DNA from 2 places in the Stenotrophomonas oahuensis genome. Region 2 is predicted to be linked to the other one. Evidence: riboswitches for the same ligand, from Rfam matches in the RefSeq annotation. Region 2 holds a riboswitch; the other holds the start of a gene.

Region 1 (12,093 bases), 670 kb from region 2:
TTGGGTGGAAAGCGACAGGGGCGGTATCCTGAACGTCCCCCCGTCCTGCTGCCGTCTGCCTCCGCATGCGCGTCGAACCTGCCGATATCGAAGCCCTGTTTGACGCCATTCCCGACGTGCTGTTCTTCATGAAGGACCGCGACGGCCGTTACACACATATCAACCAGACCATGCTGCGCCGGCTGGGGCTGCGCTCGCGCAAGGAGATCATCGGGCGCACCGCGGCCGAGATCTACCCGACCGGGCTCAGCGCCGATTACGCCACCCAGGACGCCCAGGTACTCGCCGGCCAGGTGATCGAGAACCTGATGGAGCTGCACCTGTTCGCCAACCGCGAGCCGGGCTGGTGCCTCACCTGCAAGCGGCCGCTGCGGGTGGACGGGCGGATCGAGGGGGTGATCGGCATTTCCCGCGACCTCGGCCAGAAGGACAGCCTGGGCACCCAGTACGAGCAGTTGCGGCTGGCGCTGGCGCACTTGAACGCACACTACGCCGAAAACGTCCGCATGCAGACCCTGCTGGACATCACCGGCTTCTCGCTGTCGAAGCTGGAGCGGAGCTTCCGCAAGGTGTTCCAGATGACCCCGCAGCAGGTGCTGACCCGCCTGCGCATCCAGATGGCGATGCATTTGCTGCATGGCAGCGAAAGTATCGCCAGCGTCGGCCAGGCCTGCGGTTTCACTGACCAGAGTGCGTTTACCCGCAAGTTCAAAGCCGAAGTGGGGGTGTCGCCCCGGGCCTACCGGGTGCAGGTATCCGGGCGCGGCGACGACGCCGGCGCGGACTGATTCATCGCCGGGGTGGGCTTTCGGCCTATCCCGCCGGTGCGTCATACACGGTATCGTGTCGCACCTGTTGCCCGCCTTCGACTTCCGATGCCCGCATCCCAGAACCCGGCTGCACCCGCTTCGTCCAACGCCCGCCTGGGCCACGCGTTGAAACCTCGCCAGCTGATCATGATGGGTCTGGGCAGCGCCATCGGCGCGGGCCTGTTCCTGGGCTCCGGCGTGGGCGTGGCCGCCGCCGGTCCGGCGGTGCTGCTGTCCTACCTGCTGGCCGGCACCCTGGTCATCATCGTCATGAACGCGCTGGGCGAAATGGCGGCGGCCAAGCCGACCAGTGGCGCGTTCTCGGTCTACGCCGCCGACGCCATGGGAGCCACCGCCGGGGCCACCGTCGGCTGGCTGTGGTGGGTGCAGCTGGTCATCGTCATCGCCGCCGAGGCGGTGGGCGCGGCCGGCTTGCTGGCCACGGTCTGGCCGGTCATTCCGGTCCCGATGGCTGCGCTGGCATTTATGGTGTTCTTCACCGCCATCAATCTGCTGGGCGTGCGCAACTTCGGTGAATTCGAATTCTGGTTCGCCATTCTGAAGGTAGTGGCGATCATCGGCTTCATCCTGATCGGCGTGGCGCTGCTGATGGGCTGGTTGCCGAATGTGACCTCGCCGGGCCTGAGCAACTTCACCCAGCACGGCGGATTTGCTCCGAACGGGCTGGCCGGCATCGGTGCAGCGCTGCTGGTGGTGGTGTTCGCGTTCGGCGGCACGGAGATCGTGGCGGTGGCCGCCGCGGAAACCGAAGACCCCGAGCGCAGCATCGCCCGTGCCATCCGCACCGTGGCGTGGCGCATCCTGGTGTTCTACATCGGCTCGCTCAGCGTGATCATCGCTGTGGTGCCATGGAACAGTGAAGCGCTGAGCTCGCCGTTTGCGGCCGTGCTGGAAGTGGCGAAGATTCCGGGTGCGGCGACCGCCATTACCCTGATCGCGGTGATTGCCCTGCTGTCGGCGCTCAACGCCAACCTGTACGGTGCCTCGCGCATGATCTATTCGCTGGCCCAGCGCCGCGAAGCGCCGGCCGTGCTCGGCTGGACCGACCCGCGCCAGGTGCCGATCATCGCTGTGCTGGCGAGTGTGCTGTTTGGGTTTGCCGCCACCGTGATGGAGCTGATGTTCCCGAACAAGGTGCTGCCGGTGCTGCTGAACATCGTGGGTTCCACCTGCCTGCTGGTGTGGACCATGTCGCTGCTGTCGCAGCTGATCCTGCGGCACCGGGCCAATCGTGATGGCACGCGCCTGCCTTTCCGCATGGCGGGGTATCCGTATCTCACCGTCGGCGCGCTGGGCATCCTGGTGCTGATCTTCGGGCTGCTGTTGTCGGAAGAGGTGACCCGGGTGCAGTTCCTGTCGATGGCCGCGCTGACCGCGTTCATTGCGGTCAGCAGTGAAGTGGCGCGGCGGGTCAGGCGGAACCGCATCGAAGAATGAATGACAAACGGCCCGCGGAAAGCGGGCCGTTGTGTATTGGCGGACAGGCCACCTATGAGATACCCGGCGCAGGAAATCCGGTAGGGTCGCACGACAGTCGACCGCCGATATCGCCAATCCGTGCGTTAGGGCATGACCCTCGAACGAAGAAGCGCTTCTCCGTCGGATATCATGCCCCACCGTGCCGATCGCCGCTACCGGCGGTCGACTGTCGTGCGACCCTGCCGGGCAGCATTCTGCGCGGTGATGCGACGCCTTATCCAGCGTAGCGACGCGCGGTGCGCGTCAACGCGAGCAGCCGGATCAGGTCCGAGCGTGCGCTAGATTACCAACGAAAACCGGTGCACTCACTCCGGTTACAGCCGTTGCCACTGTGGTAGAACGCACCATCTCTTTCGCCAATCGTTTCACTTCGGTGCGATGCCGTGTGTCAGTAGCTTCATCCCCGTGAGTCGAGGCTTCCGAAGTGCCTGCGTGCAGTGACGAAAGTTCAGGATATGACCTTTCGTGTGTGGTGAAACAGCCTGTCTGCAGCGTGTTCAAGTTGGCATCGCTGAGCGAGCGATGCGCGGTAATCAGTGCGGCGCTTGCCGCATTGAAGATGGAATCGGGTGATGCGTCGAGAGTTTGGGGGTTCGCTGTGTTCGAGGAGGAAGTGAATGATGTTGCGTAATTGATCGGCGCAGGAGCAAGGAGGTGCTTTGGCATCATGGGCGTGGCTCACTTGGAGTTAATGTAGGTTGATTGGTGGGCGGCGCAATGAAGCGGCCCGCCAGCGCGGGCCGTGTTTCATTCCTCAGTGGTGGTGGCTTTCATTGCCGAGTCAGGCTGCGAGCTGCCCGGGGTTGAATCCGCCGTCGTTACTCACATGAACGGCGCTGGGCACGTTGCCAATGAACTTCGGATTCAGCGGCGCTGCTCTGGGAACGGGGACCCATCCGTAGATGTCGGCAATGATGCCCGGCACTTCGTCGGCGAACACAGTGGGTCTTTGTTCGAGGGGGAGATTGGGGTCAACTGGCGATTCCCCGGTTGCATCGATGGTTCGCATGAGTTCTACGAGGTATGCGTCCTCATACGTCTCCTTCTGCGGAGTCAGCTCATGTGCCCATGAGGCGGACGCATTTGCGATCGTCACGTCCATTCGGTTGGCGGTCGAGGGGGCCGCTGTAGCTGGCTCGACGTTGAGGTCGATATGGCGGTGGATTGATTGCCTCTGCGGAATGAAGCTTGGCTTTTGGGAGATTTCGTTTGGCATGGATGACGCCGTCTATTGCGGCGCATTTATGAGTGACCCATGACGATAGTGATTTGAACGAATCGCGGGTTTCAAGATTCGCGCATCGTTAGCCGTGGCGGGGCAGACCGTAAGCCTGTTTCGATGCAGGTTCATGGGGACTGTCAGGAATTTTGTGTTCGGGCATAACATGTTGAAAAGGATCATGTATGCCACCCAAGAAAATGACCGCCAAGGCCGCTGCCCGTCAGCTGCCTACCCTGCCTGCCGAGCTCGTTGAGCAGCTTGCCAACGGAGCGACGACCGCGGGCGAGATCCTGGACATCACCACAGCCCTGAAAAAGGCCTTGATTGAGCGGGCACTGAAGGGCGAGCTGGGCCATCACCTGGGGTACCCACCCGGAAGCGAGCGACCGGAATCGACCGGCAATCAGCGAAATGGAACGTCCAGCAAAACCGTTCTGACTGAGGATGGCCCCCTGCGACTGGACGTTCCCCGGGACCGGGATGGCAGCTTCCAGCCCATCCTGATTCCCAAGCACGAGCGGCGTTTCACTGGTTTTGACGACAAGATCGTCGCGATGTACGCGCGCGGAATGAGCGTCCGCGACATCCGCGCGTTTCTGTCTGAACAGTATGGAACAGACGTGTCGGCGGACTTCATCAGCTCGGTGACCGACGAGGTTCTGGAAGAGATTTCGGCGTGGCAGACGCGTCCGCTGGAGCTGATGTATCCGGTGGTGTTCTTTGATGCCCTGCGCGTCAAGGTGCGTGACGAGGGCGTAGTGCGCAACAAAGCGATCTATCTGGCATTAGGCGTTCTACCTGATGGAAGTCGCGACATCCTGGGCATCTGGATCGAGAACACAGAAGGGGCCAAGTTCTGGATGAAGGTCTTCAACGACCTCAAGACGCGCGGCGTGGAGGACGTACTGATAGCGGTGACCGATGGCCTTAAAGGCATGCCCGAGGCGCTGGCGGCGGTCTACCCAGCGACCACTCTCCAGACCTGCATCGTGCATCTCATCCGCAACAGCTTGGACTACGCCGGCTGGAAGGATCGAAGGGCTCTCGCAGCCGAGCTGAAGCCCATCTACCAGGCCATCAATGCAGAGTCCGCCGAACAGGCCCTGGAAGCGCTGGAGGCCTCGCCGCTGGGCAAACGCTACCCCTCGGCGCCCCAGGCATGGCGACGGTCATGGGACCGCGTCATACCCTTCTTCGCGTTTCCACCTGAGATCCGTCGTGTCATCTACACCACCAACGCCATCGAGAGCGTTAATGCGCAGCTGCGGAAGGTCATCAAAACCCGAGGGCATTTTCCAACTGACGAGGCGGCGATCAAGCTGATCTGGCTGGGGCTGCGCAACATCACGGCCAACTGGGGAGGCACCAGCCACGGCTGGAAGAACGCGATGAACCAATTTGCCGTACTTTACGGGGACCGATTTATCCGGAGCCCGTACTAAGAAGCCGGGCTGTCACAGGGCAGCCCACGTCGCCCGAACACAAAAATACGGACACTCTCGGTTCATGCCCAAAAGTGCCTATCACCGTTATCGGCGGTCGACTGTCGTGCGACCCTACCGTTGAATTCCAGCATTCCAGCATTCCAGCATTCCAGCATTCCAGCATCCGGCCACCCGGGCTCCAGGGCTCCAGGGCTGCCGGGCATTCCGACATCCCGCGTAGTGACGTGCCATGCGCGTCATCGCAATCATTCCGCGCCAACAAAAACGGCCCGCTTGCGCGGGCCGTCATCGTTTCCATCAGCGTGCAGCAGCCTTAAACCGCCACACCCTCATCTTCCTTGTACGCATCAATCGGAATGCACGCGCACATCACGTTCTTGTCGCCGTACACGTTGTCCACGCGGGCCACCGGCGGCCAGTACTTCTGCTGCTTCAGGCTGGCCAGCGGGAAGGCGGCCAGTTCGCGCGGGTAGGCGTGTTCCCACTCGCTGCCCGACACGGCGGTGGCGGTGTGCGGAGCGTTCTTCAGCGGATTGTCTTCACGATCCAGACGGCCATCTTCAATCGCGGCGATTTCCTCGCGGATCTGGATCATCGCATTGATGAAGCGATCCAGCTCATGCAGCGATTCGCTTTCGGTCGGTTCCACCATCAGCGTGCCGGCCACCGGGAAGCTCAGGGTGGGGGCGTGGAAGCCGAAGTCGATCAGGCGCTTGGCCACGTCTTCCGCCACAACACCCGAGGTCTTCTCCAGCGGGCGCACGTCCAGGATGCACTCGTGTGCGACAAGACCGTTGCGACCGGTGTACAGGGTCTTGAAGTGCGGAGCCAGACGCTTGGCGATGTAGTTGGCATTGAGCAGGGCCACCTGGGTGGCCTTGCGCAGACCGGCGGTGCCCATCAGGGTGATGTACATCCAGCTGATCGGCAGGATCGAGGCGCTGCCGAAGCTGGCCGCGCTGACCATGCCCACATCGCCTTCGCCGCCCAGTACCTTGGGCAGGAACGGAGCCAGGTGCGACTTCACCGCACAAGGGCCCACGCCCGGGCCGCCGCCGCCGTGCGGAATGCAGAAGGTCTTGTGCAGGTTCAGGTGCGAAACGTCCGAACCCCACTTGCCCGGCTTGGCCACGCCGACCAGGGCGTTCATGTTGGCACCGTCGGTGTACACCTGGCCGCCGTGCTGATGAACGATGTTGCAGATCTCGACGATCTCTTCCTCGAACACGCCGTGGGTGGACGGGTAGGTCACCATCAGCGCGGCCAGACGGTCGCTGTACTTCTCGGCGTTGAGGCGGATGTCCTCGACGTCCACGTTGCCGTTGGCGTCGGTCTTGGTCACCACTACCTTCATGCCGCACATCTGCGCCGAGGCCGGGTTGGTGCCGTGCGCGGAGTCCGGAATCAGGCAGATATCGCGGTGGCCCTCACCGCGCGAGCGGTGGTAGGCGCGAATGGCCAGCAGGCCGGCGTATTCGCCCTGCGCGCCGGAGTTCGGCTGCAGGCTGACGGCGTCGTAACCGGTGCACTCCACCAGCATCGCTTCCAGGCCGTCGATCAGCTCCTTGTAACCGATGGACTGGTCGGCCGGGGCCAGCGGGTGGATGTTGGCGAACTCCGGCCAGGTCACCGGAATCATCTCGGCGGTGGCGTTGAGCTTCATGGTGCAGCTGCCCAGCGGGATCATGGTGCGATCCATGGCCAGGTCCTTGTCGGCCAGCGAGCGCAGGTAACGCAGCAGCTCATGTTCGCTGTGGTGGGTGTTGAACACCGGGTGGGTCAGGAATTCGCTGGTACGCACCAGATCCGCCGGCAGGGCGTCGGCGGTGGCGATGTCCAGCGCGTCCACGTCGACGACGGCACCGAACAGCTGGCCCAGCGCGACGATGTCGGCGCGGGTGGTGGTTTCGTCCAGGCTGATGCCCACGGCTTCGCTGTCGATGGCGCGCAGGTTGATGCGGGCGGCGGCGGCCTTGGCGTGGATGGCAGCAGCGTCGATGTCCTTGACGTGCAGGGTGTCGAAGAAGTGCTCGCCGACGTTGACGCCAGCGTCGCGCAGCGCGGCGGCCAGAATCGCGGCCAGGCGGTGGGTGCGGCGGGCAATGCGGGTCAGGCCTTCCGGACCGTGGTACACGGCGTACATCGAGGCCATCACTGCCAGCAGCACCTGCGCGGTGCAGATGTTGGAGGTGGCCTTCTCGCGGCGGATGTGCTGCTCGCGGGTCTGCAGGGTCAGGCGGTAGGCCGGGTTGCCCTGGGCATCGATGGAGACACCGATCAGGCGGCCCGGCATCGAGCGCTTGTAAGCGTCACGGCAGGCCATGAAGGCCGCATGCGGGCCACCGAAGCCGAACGGCACGCCGAAACGCTGGCTGTTGCCGACCACGATGTCCGCGCCCCATTCGCCGGGGGCGGCAATCAGGGTCAGGGCCAGCAGGTCGGTGGCCACGGCGACCAGGCCGCCACGTGCATGCACGGCATCGGCCAGCGCCTTGTAGTCGCCAATGTGGCCGAAGGTGTCCGGGTACTGCAGCAGCACGCCATAGGAATCGGCTTCCAGCGCTTCGGCCGGGGTGCCCACGCGCAGCACGATGCCCAGCGGCTCGGCGCGGGTGCGTAGCAGTTCCAGGGTCTGCGGGTGCACGGCGTCGTGCACGAAGAAGGTGTCGGACTTGCTCTTGGCCGAACGCTTGGCCAGGGTCATTGCTTCAGCGGCGGCGGTGGCTTCGTCCAGCAGCGAGGCGTTGGCGATCTCCATGCCGGTGAGGTCGGCACACAGGGTCTGGAAGTTGATCAGCGCTTCCATGCGGCCCTGCGAGATCTCGGCCTGGTACGGGGTGTAGGCGGTGTACCACGCCGGGTTTTCCAGCACGTTGCGCAGGATGACGTTCGGGGTCAGGGTGCCGTAGTAGCCCTGGCCGATGAAGGTGCGGAAGACCTGGTTCTTGTCGGCAATGGCGCGGATCTTGGCCAGTGCTTCCACTTCGGTCAGCGAATCGGGCAGCGCCAGCGGCGCGGGCGACTTGATCGAGGCGGGCACGATGGCGTCGGTCAGGGCGTCCAGCGAGGCGTGGCCGACCACGTCGAGCATCTGCGCGATTTCAGCGTCGTTCGGGCCGATATGGCGTTCGACGAACGCGGCGTGGTGTTCAAGCTCGCGCAGGGTAGGGGTGTTCTGGGACATGGCTGGCTTCCGGAAGAGTGGGCACGCACGTTCAGAAGACCTTCCGGTCTTCCTGGGTGCCCCTCTGTCCTTTTGCCTGAGAGTTTAAAAGCGCGCGGCTGCGTGCTTCGTGCCCCTTCGGCGCCGGCATTGGCCGGTCTCTCCAGAGTTTTGCTGCGGGTGGTATCGGGCCTGAGCGATTACGGGCGTTGCGCCTTCGGCAGCGGGGGCTCAAAACGACGCTCCGCTTCTCCCACCATGTTGCCCGGCGATTATAGCCCAGCCCCCCGCCGCACAACGGCCGCACGGCAGATGAACACGGGTTGCGAACCGTACGCATTCAGCCCCTTGGGCATGGAACTGGCCGACGCAACGGCCTATCATGAGCGGATTCTCGTATTCATCAGGCACCGCCCGGGTTTGGGCCGGTGCCTGCCTGCGTTCGCGCAGGCCGCTGACGGAACCCAGCCATGACACCCGCCTCACCCTCCACGCGTCGCTTGGCCCTGCTGCTGGCCGGCCTGGCCATGTTCGGTCCGTTCTCGATCGACACCATCTTTCCGGCCTTCCTGCTGCTGGGTGAGCGCCTGCAGGTGGACCAGGTGGCGGTGCAGCAGACGGTCAGCGTGTACCTGCTGTTCTACGGGCTGATGAGCCTGGCGCACGGTCCGCTGTCGGATGCCTTCGGGCGGCGGAGGGTGATCCTGGGCGGGCTGGTGGTGTTCATTGCCGCCTCCATCGGCTGCGCGCTGTCGCGCGACCTGACCACGCTGCTGGTGTTCCGCGCCCTGCAGGGCGTGTCGGCTGGCGTCGGCGTCATCGTCGGCCGCGCGGTCATCCGCGATCTGTACCACGGTGCGGACGCTCAGCGGCTGATGAGCCAGGTGTCGATGATTTTCGGCGTGGCCCCCGCCATTGCGCCGATCATCGGCGGCTGGATTCTGCTCGGGGGCGGCGACTGGCCGTTGATCTTCTGGTTCCTGGTCAGCTTTGCGGCGCTGCTGCTGCTGGCCACCGGCAAGTGGCTGCCGGAAACCCTGCCCGTGGAAGAGCGCACGCCGCTGTCCACCGGCGCGCTGCTGCGCAGTTATGTGCGGATGGGCTCGAACCCGCGCTTGCTGCGGCTGGCCGCGGCCGGTGCGTTCAACTTCTCCGGCATCTTCCTGTACATCGCCTCGGCCCCGGTGCTGGTGATGCAGCACCTGAAGCTGGGCGAGGGCGGCTTTGCCTGGCTGTTCATCCCGACCATTGGCGGCATGACCCTGGGCTCGTTCCTGTCCGGTCGCATGGCCGGGCGCATGACCGCGCAGCGTCAGGTCAGCATCGGCTTCGCGCTGTGTGGCGTGTCGGCACTCGTGAACCTGGTTTATGTGCTGTCGGTGACGCAGATCGCGGTGCCCTGGGCCGTGCTGCCGATCTTCCTCGGCGGCGTGGGCATGGCGCTGATCTTCCCGATCCTGGCCCTGGCGGTACTGGACATGTACCCGCACCAGCGCGGGCTGGCCTCGTCGATGCAGATGTTCCTGCAGTTGATGATCAACACGGTGGTGGCCGGCATGGTCTCGCCGCTGCTGAGCAGCCAGCCGCTGCATCTGGCGCTGGGCTATGGCGGCTTCTTCGCCATCGGGGCCAGCTTCTGGTACTGGGAGCGCCACTGCGAACGCCGTCGCGCACTGCTGGCCGAGCCGGCCTGAATGCCGGCCCTGGCGACCCGCTGCGGTATCCTTTCCCCATTGATGCAGTCCGGACGTACCTGATGTCGACCACCTCCAAGCTGCGCCGCGACCTGCGCCGGCGCCGTGAAATCGAAGAAGCCAACCGCGAAAAGGCCCATGCCTCGCCGGTGGAGCCGCATGCGGAACTGCGCGACCAGCAGCGCACGCTGCTGGCCGGCATTGTCCGCCGTGATGGCGAATGGGTTCTGGGCATGGATGGTCGCATTGCCGGGCAGAGCCCCAGCGCCGCGCGCGTGCTGGCGCTGATCATGCAGGCGGCCGAACTGCACGAACGCCAGGGCACGCCGGTGCGGCTGGTGTATTCCGATGCGCTGAAGGACGCCGCGCATGCCGAAGCCCAGGCCGATGGCCTGGACTTCGATCAGTTCAAGGTGCAGTTCGCGGAAAGCCTGAAAAAGAAATCTTAATCCCGGTAGCGCCGGCCGTTGGCCGGCCCATGGGATGCATCCGGAGGGCCGGCCAACGGCCGGCGCTACCGTCAGTATTCCGGATTATTCAATCACTTCGACATTCGGGAACTTGTCGATCACGCACTTCACGTAATCGGCCGGCTTCAACGCCGAATAGGGCGTCTGGTACGTCACCAGCTTGCACTGGTAGCTGCGGCCGCCCACGTTCCCCGGCACCCAGTCGTAGTTCTCTTCCCAGTAGATGGGCAGCGCGCCAGCACCACCTTCATCAAACTGCTTCATGCCCTTGCAGCCCAGCACCTCGTTGCCGGGCACCGGCACATTGAAGTACTGCGCGGCCGCCTTGTAGTAGGTAATGCGGTTCTGCGACTGCAGGTGTTCGGCGCTGCCGCCGCATTCCACGCCACCGTTGATGATCTGCGTGGTCACCCCGAACCCGGGCACCAGACCGTTGCCCACATCATGCGCGTTCGGCTGCCACGTGCCATCAATCACATGCATCATCGATGGCTTCGGCGGCTGCGGGTACATGTAGAAGAACGCCGCGCTCGCCAGATTCAACCAGGTGTCGGCGACCAGATCCGGGCGGTCGAGCAGGGTGCGCACAGTGCCGAACATGGCGTCGGAGAACGGCCCGTAGTTGTAGTTGTACGAAAGCTGCTTGGCCCCGCGCCCGAAGTAGCTCTTGTAGCGGCCGGCATTCGGGCCGTCGGCAAAGGTGCCGCACGGCCAGGTCTGGCCCTGCCACGTACTGGGATTGCATTCGCCAGCATAGCCATCGGCGCGGTCCTCGCTCCAGCCCATTTCGCGCACGTGCACCAGCGCCTGCCGCCACTCGGGGATGGCGCTGTGCGCATCGTGGCCGCCGGTTTCCTGTGCGAAATGCGCCACCATCGTGGCCAGGGTCTTGCGGCAGATCGCGTTGGAATCGCGACCGTCGGTATAGGTGGCGCAGATGGCCGGGAACTTTGCGAAGGCCTGCAGGAAGCCGCGATAGGTGTATTCCGGCGCGCGCAGCGGGAACAGGAACTCGAACTGTTCGTTTCTGACCAGCGCTTCCACCCGGCGCACGTTTTCCGGATTGGCCGGACGTAGTGGCTGCACCGCCTCGACCTCTGCGTTGGGCAGGGTACGGATAGAAGCCAGGGTCTGCTGCATCAGCGGGAAGTCGGTCAGCCGGGCCTCATCGGCATGCAGGCTGCTGAGCGGAATCAGCACCGGTTCCAGCGGGTCCGGGTCTGGATCGGGGTCCACCGGGGTACCACCACCGCCATCACAGCCGGGCTTGGTTTCGGCCACTTCTTCCCAGGGAGACAACCACGGCTGCGCGGGGTCGATCTGTGCCGGCGACTGACCGGCATCCGCCCACCACTTGGCCTTGAAGTAACGGCCCTGGAAGATCACCACGCAACCGGCGGTGTAGGTCTGGGTAGGGCTCCAGGTGTCGCTGGCAGCGGTGGTTGCGCTGCGCGACTGCTGGGAAGAAGCGGCGTGCGCCGGCGCGGCACTGGCGAGAGCCACCAGCAGGGCAGTGCTCAGCAAAGCAGGGGTGTGCATGATGCGTCCCGATGCGGAAAGGAAGATGCACGGTAGCGCTGGAGTGCGCGAATGGATTTCGTATTTGTTTGAAGATTCGTTTTCCTTGATGTGTATCCAACTTCGCAGATGGAGTGCGTCACAGTTCGCTCGATCATTTTTCCCAGTGTTGCGGACCACAGCTAGGCAGTTGCGTCCATTCGCGCTGATGCCGCTGAGGAAAAGCTTAGCTGTTCGCCTCACAAGTGTGAGGTCCGTCTCAAATGTGTGCC
Region 2 (12,093 bases):
GTGATGCATTGAAGAACCCCGCCAATGGCGGGGTTTTTCTTTTGTTGGGATGGGTATGCGTGGTTGCCGGCCAGCGGCCGGCACTACCGGGCGAATTCCTTCTTTCCGTATTCCCAGTTCCACGGTGCCCCGGTTTGCCCCAATACAAACCGCACCAGCGCGGGAAACGCGGCCTCCGCACGCACGTCATTGCCCAGAATCACCACGCATCGCCGTCCGCGCTCAACACACACCATTGTGTTGCCCACCGCGTCGTCGTGACCGCCCTTGTAGAACCCATGCCCCTGCGGCCCATCGAACACCACCACGCCCAAACCGGCGGCCAGGTCCTTGCGGCGCTGCGCCGGCGGTAGTTCGTTCTGCAGGGTGGGGAACTGCGAGGCCGTTGTGATCGGCCACTGCGCGCGCACCATTTCCCTGCGTGAGGCCGGCGAGAGACCCTCGCCACGCACCAACCCGGCCGCCAGCCGCGCAATGTCGTTCGGTGTGGTATCCATCGAACCGGCCGCGCGCACGCGGCTGCGCTCATCATGCGGCTCGGTGCTGCCGTCCGCGGCCCAGCCATCGGCCAGATTGCCGGCAAAATCTTCCCGCCACATCATGCTGGTACGGGTCATTCCGAACCGGTCGAACACGCGGCGTTGCATCTCCGTGCCCACGTCCAATCCGAGCCCGCGTTCCAGTACGAACTGCAGCAGGATCAGCCCTTCGCCGGAATAGGCGTATCGCGTGCCGGGATCGAAGTGGATGCGCAGCTTTCCTTCCGGCTCCAGGAACGCGAAGTTGGAGAAGCCACTGCGATGGCTGAGCAGCATGCGCGCGGTGAGCTGCCGCCAGCGCGGGTCATCCTTCAGCGTGGACCACGGTGCGTACTTCTTCTCGTCCGGATAGTCCGGCAGTGGGCGATCCAGATACGCCGCAATCGGGCGATCCAGGTCGATCACGCCTTCGTCGACCAGCTGCAGCACCATGTAGGCGAATGCCGCCTTGGTCAGCGACGCGGCGTACATCACCGTGTCCGGGGTCAGCGGCTCACCTGCGGCATTACGCTTGCCAAGTGCGTGCACCTGCACCACCTGTCCGTCATCAATGATCGCGAGCGCCAGACCTTCGGCGTGGGTGGCGCGCATCAGGCGCTGCATTTCTGCATCGACTGTCGCAGCAGAGGGGAGGGCATCAGCGGCCAGCAGCGGGCCGGGCAGCAACAGCGAGAGCAGCAGGGCGAACGGGCGCATGCACGGCACTCCTGGCGGGGTTTGAACGCATCCTGAGGGGCTGGGTGCCGGTAATCCACCGCCGGAAGTCATCCTGCCGCCCGGCTGCGGGCGTGGGTGAACGGCATGCTGCAGTTGCGTATGTAACAGTTGGCAGCCCCGAAACCCTGTGCTATCAATAGCCTCCAATGAACGCAGCCCGCGCCAGCTTTTACTTTTGGTATTACTTTCCGAAGCCGCTGGCGGAGGAAGGACTGCGCTCACCCTGAAGAAACTTCAGACGCATTCCCGAAAGCCGCCAGCGCACCTGGCGGCTTTTTTGTTGCCGCCGCGCTGGGGACCCCCACCTTCAAGGAGACACCCCCATGCCCCCGCACACCGACGACCTTCGCATCCGAAAAATCGAACCGCTCACCCCGCCGGCGCAACTGCTGTCCATGCTGCCCTGTGACGATGAAGCGTCCGACACGGTCAGCGCCTCGCGCGCCCGCCTGCACGAGATCCTGCAAGGCCGTGACGACCGCCTGGCCGTGGTGATCGGGCCGTGCTCGATCCACGACCCCGTGGCCGCCATCGAGTACGCCCAGCGCTTGAAGCCGCTGCGCGATGCCTACGCCGACGACCTGGAAATCGTCATGCGCGTGTACTTCGAGAAGCCGCGCACCACGGTGGGCTGGAAGGGGCTGATCAATGATCCGGACCTGGATGGCAGCTTCCAGATCAACAAGGGCCTGCGCATTGCCCGCGGTCTGCTGCGTGACATCAACAAGCTAGGCCTGCCGGCGGGCGTTGAGTTCCTCGACGTGATCTCGCCGCAGTACATCGCCGATCTGGTGGCCTGGGGCGCGATTGGTGCGCGCACCACCGAAAGCCAGGTGCACCGTGAGCTGGCCTCGGGGCTGTCGTGCCCGGTGGGCTTCAAGAACGGCACCGACGGCAATATCAAGATCGCCGCTGATGCGGTAGGCGCGGCGTCCAATCCGCACCACTTCCTGTCGGTGACCAAGCAGGGCGACACCGCCATCGTGGCCACCGCCGGCAACCCGGATTGCCATGTGATCCTGCGCGGCGGCAAGGTGCCGAACTACGATGCAGAGAACGTCGAAGCGGCCAGCCAGGTGCTGGGCAAGGCCAAGCTGCCCGCACGCCTGATGATCGATGCCAGCCACGCCAACAGCAGCAAGAACCCGGAAAACCAGCCGAAGGTGATTGCCGATATCAATGCGCAGCTGGCCGCCGGTGAGCAGCGCATCGTAGGTGTGATGGTGGAAAGCCACTTGGTGGCCGGCCGCCAGGATCTGGTGGAAGGGCAGCCGCTGGTGTACGGGCAGAGCATCACCGATGGCTGCATCGGATGGGATGCGAGTGTAGAGGTGCTGGAGTCGCTGGCGCAGGCGGTGCGTGCGCGGCGTGCGGCACGGTTGAGCGAGGCGGCGTAAAGCGGGGCGTGCCCCGCTGCCGGGCCACGAGTGCCGGGCAAGCCCGGCACTACCGCCGCACTTTCGCCAAGGCCAGATAGATCGCCGGCGTGGTGTACAAGGTCAGCCACTGGCTGACCAGCAACCCGCCGACGATCGCGATGCCGAGTGGCTGGCGCATCTCCCAGCCCTCGCCCGTCGCCAGCATCAGTGGCAGGCAACCCAGCAGTGCGGCCACGCTGGTCATCAGGATCGGGCGGAAGCGCAGCCGCGCCGCTTCCAGCACCGCGTCATGCGGCGACAGCCCACGACCGCGCTCAGCCGACAGCGCGAAGTCGATGATCAGAATGGTGTTCTTCATCACCACCCCCACCAGCAGGAACAGGCCAAGCAGCGAGATCAGATTCAACTCGTTGCCGAACGCCATCAGTGCCAACAGCGCGCCAACACCTGCCGAAGGCAGCGTGGACAGAATCGCCAGCGGCAGCACCGCGCTTTCATACAGAATGCCCAGCACCAGATACACCGCCAGCATCGCGCCGAGTACCAGCCACAGCTGACGGCTGCGCAGCTGCTCCAGTCCGCCCGCTTCGCCACTCAGGCGTGCCTGCACATGCGTGGGCAGCATGATGCCCGCCATGGCACGGTCAATCGCCTGCACCGCCTGGTCCAGACTGACCCCCGGGGCCAGCGCGAACTCGATCCAGATCGAGGCGAACTGCTGGCTGTGGTAGATCCGATCCGGGGCCATGCCATAGCGCCAGCTCGCCACGGCTGACAGCGGCAGGCGCTGACCATCCTTGCCGATGACATGAATCTGATCCAGTGTGGTCGGGTCCTGGGTATAACGCGGGTCCAGTTCCATCACCACCCGGTACTGGTTGAGCGTGTCGTACAGCGTGGCGACCTGGCGCTGGCTGAAGGCGTTGTTGAGCACCGAGGCGATCATGCGCATGTCCACCCCCAGCCGCGCGGCGGCGTCACGGTCGATGTCCAGCACCACCTGGCGCATGCCCTGGTCGCCCTGTGATTCCACATCCACCAGTTCGGGCAGGGCGCGCAGTGCCTCGCTTACCTTCGGTGCCCACTCACGCAGTGGTTCGAGGTCGGCCGAGAGCAGCTGGAACTCGTACTGTCCGCTGTCGCCGCCGCCTTCCAGCTTGATGTCCTGATCGACCCACAGGAACAGGCCGCCGCCGGGAATCTTCGGCAGGTTCGCGCGCAGACGATCGATCACCTGCTGGCTGGAGACGCGACGCTCGGACAGCGGCTTCATCTTGATCATGATGAAGGCGTTGTTGACCCCGTTGCGACCCCCGACATAGCCGATGATGTCGCTGATGGCGGGGTCGGCCAGCAGCAGTTTGCGGTAGGCGTCGATCTTGGGCTGCATCACCTGGAAGCTCAGCCCATCGTCACCGCGGGCGAAGCCGCGCAGCTGGGCGGTGTCCTGCTTGGGCACGATGCCCTTGGGGACCTGCTGGAACAGCCACACGTTCAAGCCGATCACCGCCACGAACAGCAGCAGTGGTACCGCCAGACAACGCAGCATGCGCGCCAACCCGCGGACATAGGCATTGCGCAGGCGCTCGAACAGCGCCGTGCCGGCACGCTGCAGCCGGTTGCCCGGCCCGCTGCGCGGCGCACCCAGCAGGCGGGCACACAGCATCGGGGTGAGGCTCAGTGACACCAGCAGTGACATGCCCATGGCCGCGACCAGGGTCAGCGAGAACTCACGGAACAGGCGCTCGACAAAATCGTCCAGGAACAGGATCGACACAAACACCACTGCCAACGCGATGTTCATCGACAGCAGGGTCGCACCCACTTCGCCCGCACCACGCAGCGCGGCCTGCAGCGGCGATGCCCCCAGCTCACGATGGCGGGCGATGTTCTCCAGCACCACGATGGCGTCATCCACCACCAGCACCGCGGCCACGATCAGCGCCATCAGCGACAGCGTATTGAGCGAAAAGCCCAGCAGGGCGATCACCGCCAGCGCGCCGAGCAGCGATACCGGAATCGCCGCGCTGGGAATCAGCGCCGCACGCCAGTGACCCAGGAAACCGAGTACCACCAGCACCACCAGTGCGATGGCCAGCACCAAGGTGAGTTCGGCTTCGCGCAGGGTGGCGCGGATCACCGGCGAGCGGTCCATCACCAGGTGCATGTCCACGCTGGTCGGCAGCAGTGCCTGCAACGTGTCCATCTGCGCGGTGATGGCGTCCACCGTTTCGATGATGTTGGCGTCGGGCTGTCGGCTGACAATCACCAGCACTGCGGGGCGTTCGTTGTGGAAGCCACTGGCGTAGCGGTCCTCCACGCCTTCGCCGACCGTGGCCACATCGCGCAGGAACACCGGACGCCCGTCGCGCAGGGCGACGATGAGGTCGCGGTACTCGGCGGCGGTGCGCAGCTGCAGGGTGGCATCCAGCTGCCACTGCTGCGATACGCTGGCCACACTGCCCAGGGGTTTGAGCGCATTGGCATTGCGGATCGCAGCCGCCACGTCGTCCAGTGCGATCCGGTACTGGTTCAGTGCATTCGGGTCCAGTGACACCCGCACTGCCGGCAGCGAGCTGCCGCCCACCTGGACCTCGCCCACCCCCGGAATCTGCGCCAGCTTCTGTGCGATCACCGTCGAAGCCACGTCGTACACCTGTCCCGGCGAGAGGCTGTCCGAGCTCAACGCCAGCGCCAGGATCGGTGCCTGCGACGGGTTCACCTTGTGATACTGCGGCATGCCCGGCATGCCGCTGGGCAGCTGCGCACGCGAGGCGTTGATGGCGGCCTGCACTTCGCGTGCTGCGCTGTCGACGTCAACGCCCAGTTCGAACTGCAGCTCCACCTGGGTGGAGCCCTGGGTGCTGGCCGAATCGATCCGGGTCAGGCCGGGCAGGGTGCCCAGTGCGCGCTCCAGCGGGGTGGCCACGTTGGCCGCCATCGACTCCGGGCTGGCCCCGGGCAGACTGGCGCGCACATTGATCGCCGGGTAGTCCACCTGCGGCAGCGGAGCGACTGGCAGCAGGCGCAGACCTAGCAGTCCGGCCAGCACCACGGCCACTGCCAGCAGCGTGGTCGCCACCGGGTGCAGTACGAACCAGCCGATCACCCGCGATAGGGGGCTCACGCGTTGGCCTCGGCCACGTGCTCATCGGCCTCCGCGCGGCGGCGGAAGCGGTCGAAGAACAGGTAGATCACCGGGGTGGTGAACAGGGTCAACACCTGGCTGACAATCAGGCCACCCACCATCACCAGTCCCAGCGGCTGGCGTAGTTCCGCGCCGGAGCCGCTGGCGAACATCAGCGGAATCGCGCCGAACAGCGCCGCCAGCGTGGTCATCAGAATCGGGCGGAAGCGCAACAGCGCCGCCTGGTGGATCGCCCGGCGCGGATCAAGACCGTGCTCGCGTTCGGCTTCCAGCGCGAAGTCGATCATCATGATCGCGTTCTTCTTCACCAGGCCGATCAGCAGCACGATGCCGATCACTGCGATCAGGTCCAGGCTGCGACCACTCAGCAGCAGTGCCAGCAGTGCGCCCACGGTGGCCGAGGGCAGGGTGGACAGAATGGTGATGGGATGGATGAAGCTCTCATACAGCACGCCCAGCACCAGGTACATCACGACCACAGCGGCCAGCACCAGCCACAGCGTGCTCGACAGAGAAGCACGGAACGCATCGGCGGCACCCTGCAGGCGCAGCTCCACGCTGGCCGGCAGGCCGATGGCATTGCGTGCGCCTTCGATGCTGGCCACCGCCTCGCCCAGTGACGCGTCGGGTGCGAGGTTGAACGAGAACGTCACCGCCGGGAACTGCCCCACGTGATTGATCAGCAGATGCGCCGGACGCTGTTCGATGCGGGCGATGCCACTCAGCGGCACGGGCCGGCCATCGACACCGGCCACATGGATGCGCTCGATCGCATCCGGACCAAACGCGGCATCCGGACGCGCCTCCAGTACCACGCGGTACTGGTTGGCCTGGGTGAAGATGGTGGAGATCTGGCGCTGCCCGAACGCGTCGTACAGCGCGTCGGCCACCGCATCCACGCTGATGCCCAGACGTGCCGCCGCAACCCGGTCGATCAACACGTGGGCCTGCAGGCCGCGATCCTGCAGATCGCTGGCCACGTCCCTCAGGGCGGCCTGCTGTTGCAGGTGCGCCAGCAGCTTGGGCGTCCACTGCGCCAGCTCGGCGTTGTCGGGGCTGGTCAGGGTGAACTGATACTGGGTGCGGCTGATCCGGTCTTCGATGCCCAGCTCCTGCACCGGCTGCAGGTACAGGCGGATGCCCGGCACCTGCGCCACCCGCTGCTGCAGGCGTTCGATGATGGCCGCTGCGCCGGCGTCGCGCTGTGCGTGTGGCTTCAGCTCGATCAGCAGGCGACCGCTGTTGAGCGTGGCGTTGCTGGCGTCCACGCCGATGTAGGACGACAGGCTGGCCACGTCCTCGTCCTGCAGCAGGGCATCGGCCAGTGCCTGCTGGCGCTGGGCCATGGCCTGGAACGAGATCGACTGCGGTGCCTCGCTGATGCCCTGGATCAGCCCGGCGTCCTGCACCGGGAAGAAGCCCTTGGGCACCCACAGATACAGCAGCGCGGTCAGCAGCAGCGTGGCCACGGTGGCCCCCAGCATCAGCGGCTGGCGCTGCAGCACCCAGTGCAGCTGGCGGTCGTACATCGCCACCACACGGTCGAACGGGTCACCCTGCTGGGCCGATTCCTGCCCGTCCGGATCGCGGCGGGTGGCATGACCGGCCTTGAGCAGGCGAGCGCACATCATCGGGGTGAGGGTCAGCGACACCAGCAGCGAGATGCCGATGGCCACCGCCAGGGTGATCGCAAATTCATGGAACAGCTTGCCGACCACGTCGGCCATGAACAGCAGCGGGATCAGCACGGCGATCAGCGAAAGTGTCAGCGAGATCAGGGTGAAGCCGATCTGCTTCGCGCCCTTCAGCGCCGCCTGGCGCGGCGTCTCTCCGCGCTCCAGATGACGCGCGATGTTCTCCAGCATCACGATCGCATCGTCGACCACGAAGCCGGTGGCGATGGTCAGCGCCATCAGCGTCAGATTGTTGAGCGAGAACCCGGCCAGCAGCATCACCCCAAACGTGCCCACCAGCGACAGCGGCACCGCGATGCTGGGAATGATCGTGGCCGGGATGTTGCGCAGGAACACGAAGGTGACCATCACCACCAGCGCGATGGCGATCACCAGTTCGTGCCGCACGCCGCGGATGGACGCACGGATCGACTCGGTACGGTCACTCAGCACCACCACGTCCACACCCTTGGGCAGCGACGCCTGCAACTGCGGCAGCAGCTCACGCACCCGGTCCACCACCGCGATCACGTTGGCACCGGGCTGGCGCTGGATGTTGATCAGCACCGCCGGCGTGGTACCGGACCATGCCGCCAGCTCACGGTTCTCGGCTCCGTCTTCCACAGTGGCCACGTCGCCCAGGCGCAGCGGCGCGCCATCGCGGTAGGCCAGGATCAGCTGCTGGTACTCCCGTACCGAGCGCATCTGGTCGTTGGCATCAAGCATGATCGCGCGGGTGGGACCATCGAAGCTGCCCTTGGGCATGTTGACGTTGGCCGCACCGATCGCATCGCGGATGTGGCCCATGCTCAATCCGTTGGCCGCCAGGGCGGTCGGGTTGACCTGGATGCGAACCGCCGGACGCTGCCCACCGGCCAGACTGACCAGGCCCACGCCCGGCAGCTGCGACAGACGTTGCGCCATGCGCGTGTCGACCAGGTCATACACCTGCGGCAGGGCCAGGCTCTGCGAGGTCACTGCCAGGGTCAGAATCGGCGTGTCGGCGGGATTGACCTTGCGGTACACCGGCGGCACCGGCAGGTCGTCGGGCAGGAAGCTGTCGGCGGCATTGATCGCCGCCTGCACTTCCTGTTCGGCCACACCCAGCGCCACGTCCAGGGTGAACTGCAGGGTGATCACCGAAGCACCACCGGAGCTGGTGGACGACATCTGCTTCAGACCGGGAATCTGCCCCAGCTGCCGCTCCAGCGGCGCGGTCACTGCACTGGTGGTCACGCCTGGGCTGGCACCGGGATACAGCGTGGTCACCTGGATGATCGGGTAGTCCACCTGCGGCAGGGCGGCCACCGGCAGCAGCCGATACGCCAGCACGCCAGACAGCAGCAGCGCCACCATCAGCAGCGTGGTCGCTACCGGGCGCTCAATGAACGGGCGCGAGAGGTTCATGCGCCTTTCCGCGCGCTGTCCGCCTCGGTCACGATCAACACAGGGGCACCGTCGCGCAGGCCATCGATGCCTTCCACCACCACGTTCTCGCCGGCCTTCAATCCTTCGCGTACCGCCACGCGCTCGCCATCGGCAGGGCCGAGCACCACATTGCGCAGGTGCGAGGTGTTGTCCGGCGCAATCACGTACACGTAGCTGCCCTTGCTGCCGAACTGCACGGCGGCATTGGGAATGACCACGCTGTCGGCGCTGCTGACCTGCAGGCGCACGTTGACGAACTGGTTCGGGAACAACGCCTCGTCGGCATTGGCAAACTGCGCGCGCAGCTTCAGCGTACCGGTGGCGGTATCGATGCGATTGTCGAGGCTGGACAGCACGCCGTTGCCCAGCGCCTGGCGCTCCTCACGGTCCCAGGCTTCCACGGTGAGCTGCGGGTTGGCGCGCGCGGCGCTGACCACTGCCGGCAGGTCGGGTTCGGGCACGGTGAACAGCACGCTGATCGGCGTGGTCTGGGTGATGGTGGCCAGCGCATCGGTGTCGCCACTGCGGACCAGGTTGCCCACATCCACGTTGCGCAGGCCCATGCGTCCGGCCACCGGCGCGGTGATGCGGGTGTACTGCAGCTGCAGGCGGGCTTCATCCACGGCGGCCTGGTCGGTCTGGCGGCGGCCTTCCAGCTGGCGCACCTTGCTGCGCTGGTCGTTCAGATCCTGCGCCGAGACGAAGCTCTGCCGCTGCAGTTCCTCGAAGCGCTTGAGCTGGCTGCGTGCGTTGTCCAGTTCGGCCAGGTTCTGCTGCTGGGTGCCCAGCGCCCGCGTCAGCTGTACCTGGAACGGGCGCGGGTCGATCTCGGCGATCAGGTCGCCGGCCTTGACGTGCTGGCCTTCGGTGAATGTCAGCCGCAGCAGTTCCCCATCCACGCGGCTGCGCAGACTGACCGTGTTCAACGGGGTGACGGTGCCAAGGGCCTTGAGTCGCACCACCAGGTCTTCCTGGCTCGCCGTGGCGACCCGCACCGGGGTGGCCTGCGGCGGCCGTTCGGTCGGCGCGGCGCTGCCTGGTGCGAGCAGCTTCCAGCCGGCAACGGCAGCAAGGCCGACGGCGGCGGCGATCAGCAGGGACTTGGTCAGGCGAGGTGAAGACATACGCATCCTGCGCACCCTCGGGCAGAGCAGTGCGTCCATGGGGACCGGCCGCAAGCGGCAGATCGGAGCAACGGGGGAGGGTGTCTGGCAGACCGCGGGCATGCCACGGCCATTGGCTGGATGCCGTTCAGAAGAACGGGCCACCCATGATACAGATGGCCCGCTTATGTCTCACATGACAATGGTCATGGGCGATGGGTCAATGCACCTCATCCCGGTACACGAACTTCGGCATCTCCCACCGGAAATGAATCGCCAGCAGCCGGAACGCAAAACCGCCGCCCAAACACCACAACGTAGCGGCATTCAACGACACCCCCAGTTCCAGCAACCCCAGATACGCCGCACCGGTCAGCAACGTCACCACCGCATACAGCTCCTTCTGGAAAATCAGCGGCACCTCGTTGCACAACACATCGCGCAGCACGCCGCCAAACGCGCCGGTCAACATCCCCGCTATCAGCACGATCGGCGCAGCATGGCCGGCCTCACGCGCCACCGCACAGCCAATCAGGGTGAACGCCACCAGCCCCAGCCCATCCAGCACCAGAAAGGTGCGGCGGAAGTGGTGCATCCAGCGCGCCAGCCAGGTCGCGATCAGCGCCGCACAGATGGTGAAGCCCAGGTACTCCGGATGCTTCACCCAGCCCAGCGGGTAATGCCCGAGCACGATGTCACGCAGCGACCCGCCGCCCAACGCGGTGACACAGGCAATGATGATCACGCCGAACAGGTCCATGCGGCGGCGGCCGGCCGACAGCGCGCCGGTCATGGCTTCAGCCGAAATGGCGATGAGATAGATGATGGAGAGCAGCATGGGGGAGGCTCCGGTACGGCAGGCAGGAACACGAACGCGCGCCCCGCCCATGCGCGGGCACAGGTGGGGTTCAACGTCGGTTGCCGCTCCCGCTGTCCTTTTGCCTGAGAGTTCGGTGGCCAGGCCACGTGCCCCTTCGGCGGGTCAGTGAAGACCTCTCTCCAGATCGGCGTGCTGGATGCATGGTTGGTGGCGTATCGAGCCACCGGCCTGAGCGATTATGGGAGCCTGCGCCTTCGGCGGGTGCCAGCGTGGCACCTCTCTCCTGCATCCGGGGGCGATTCTAGCAGCCAGGGGCCGGTCAATGCCCGATAATCCCCCCATGGTTGCTGAACCCGCCCCTTGGTACGTGTACCTGCTGGAATGCCGCAACGGCAGCTATTACGCCGGCATCAGCAATGACGTGGAGGCCCGCTACCAAGCCCATCTGGCGGGGAAGGGCGCGCGCTATACCCGCGCCAACCCGCTGGTAAAGCTGCTGGCCAGCCGCGCCTACCCGGACCGGGCGGCGGCTTCGAAAGCCGAATGGCAGCTCAAGCGCCAGCCGCGGGCACGCAAATTGGCGTGGTTGCTGGCGGCGGAAACTGTGTTGCCAGGGTAGGGCGGCTCGGCCACAATCCGATCAAACCCATGGAGTGGTCCTGATGAACACGCATGCGATCCGGATGCCGTTGTTCGTTCTCGGCTTTCTGTATCTGTCTGCCTGCATGAGCAATACGCATGCAGGTCCCCAGCATGGCGACATCGGTTCTTCGGCCGAACTGACGGCCACCGTCACGCCCGCCGACATCCGTGCGGCGCAGATACCGTTGGATCCGGCCAAGGTGCCCGTGGGTCTGCGCTCGTTGACCCCGCTGGCGCAGCAGTGGGGCATAGCAGACGACGCCGTCCGGGACGCCATGCAGGCGCAGTCCAGCGAGGGACAGAAGGCGGCATTTGCCGACAAAGTCATTCCCCATCTGAAGGAGATCGATGCCTGGCTGAATTCTCTGCCTAATGATGGACAGATGAGCGATGAGGCCGCCGCCTTCATGTTCATGCAGTCGGCATTGACGGAAATGGACTTGTATCCCATGGAGCCACACGATGGATGAGTATCGATTCGGCAACGGCGAAATCGAAGCGGTGCTGGCGACCGACGCTGAAACGCGTTACCGCTATTTCATCAAGCGAACTGCAGACTGGGAGCAGGTATGGAGTTTGCGTAATGTGGACGGCTGGGTGTTGGCGGCAACGGATGACGGGCGGCAGGTGGCACCCTTCTGGCC

Evidence for each region. Region 2 has a riboswitch for glycine ahead of PDM29_RS04790 (trimeric intracellular cation channel family protein). Riboswitches for the same ligand answer to the same signal wherever they lie in the genome.
Region 1: linked by a shared signal. The riboswitch ahead of gcvP (aminomethyl-transferring glycine dehydrogenase) and the one ahead of PDM29_RS04790 (trimeric intracellular cation channel family protein) in region 2 are both predicted to bind glycine.

What each region holds. Positions count from the first base shown of each region.
Region 1 is NZ_CP115541.1:404,614-416,706, reverse strand. Features, by position in the region: gene PDM29_RS01915 (AraC family transcriptional regulator) at 66-788, shown strand; gene PDM29_RS01910 (amino acid permease) at 876-2,267, shown strand; gene PDM29_RS01905 (hypothetical protein) at 3,091-3,525, opposite strand; gene PDM29_RS01900 (IS256 family transposase) at 3,714-4,973, shown strand; gene gcvP (aminomethyl-transferring glycine dehydrogenase) at 5,290-8,160, opposite strand; glycine riboswitch at 8,215-8,316, opposite strand; gene PDM29_RS01890 (multidrug effflux MFS transporter) at 8,610-9,833, shown strand; gene PDM29_RS01885 (hypothetical protein) at 9,896-10,282, shown strand; gene PDM29_RS01880 (glycoside hydrolase family 19 protein) at 10,367-11,842, opposite strand.
Region 2 is NZ_CP115541.1:1,078,357-1,090,449, reverse strand. Features, by position in the region: gene PDM29_RS04815 (serine hydrolase domain-containing protein) at 84-1,235, opposite strand; gene aroG (3-deoxy-7-phosphoheptulonate synthase AroG) at 1,580-2,653, shown strand; gene PDM29_RS04805 (efflux RND transporter permease subunit) at 2,703-5,762, opposite strand; gene PDM29_RS04800 (MdtB/MuxB family multidrug efflux RND transporter permease subunit) at 5,759-8,863, opposite strand; gene PDM29_RS04795 (MdtA/MuxA family multidrug efflux RND transporter periplasmic adaptor subunit) at 8,860-10,008, opposite strand; gene PDM29_RS04790 (trimeric intracellular cation channel family protein) at 10,208-10,825, opposite strand; glycine riboswitch at 10,910-11,000, opposite strand; glycine riboswitch at 11,009-11,103, opposite strand; gene PDM29_RS04785 (GIY-YIG nuclease family protein) at 11,130-11,426, shown strand; gene PDM29_RS04780 (hypothetical protein) at 11,470-11,919, shown strand; gene PDM29_RS04775 (DUF2750 domain-containing protein) at 11,912-12,093, shown strand, end outside.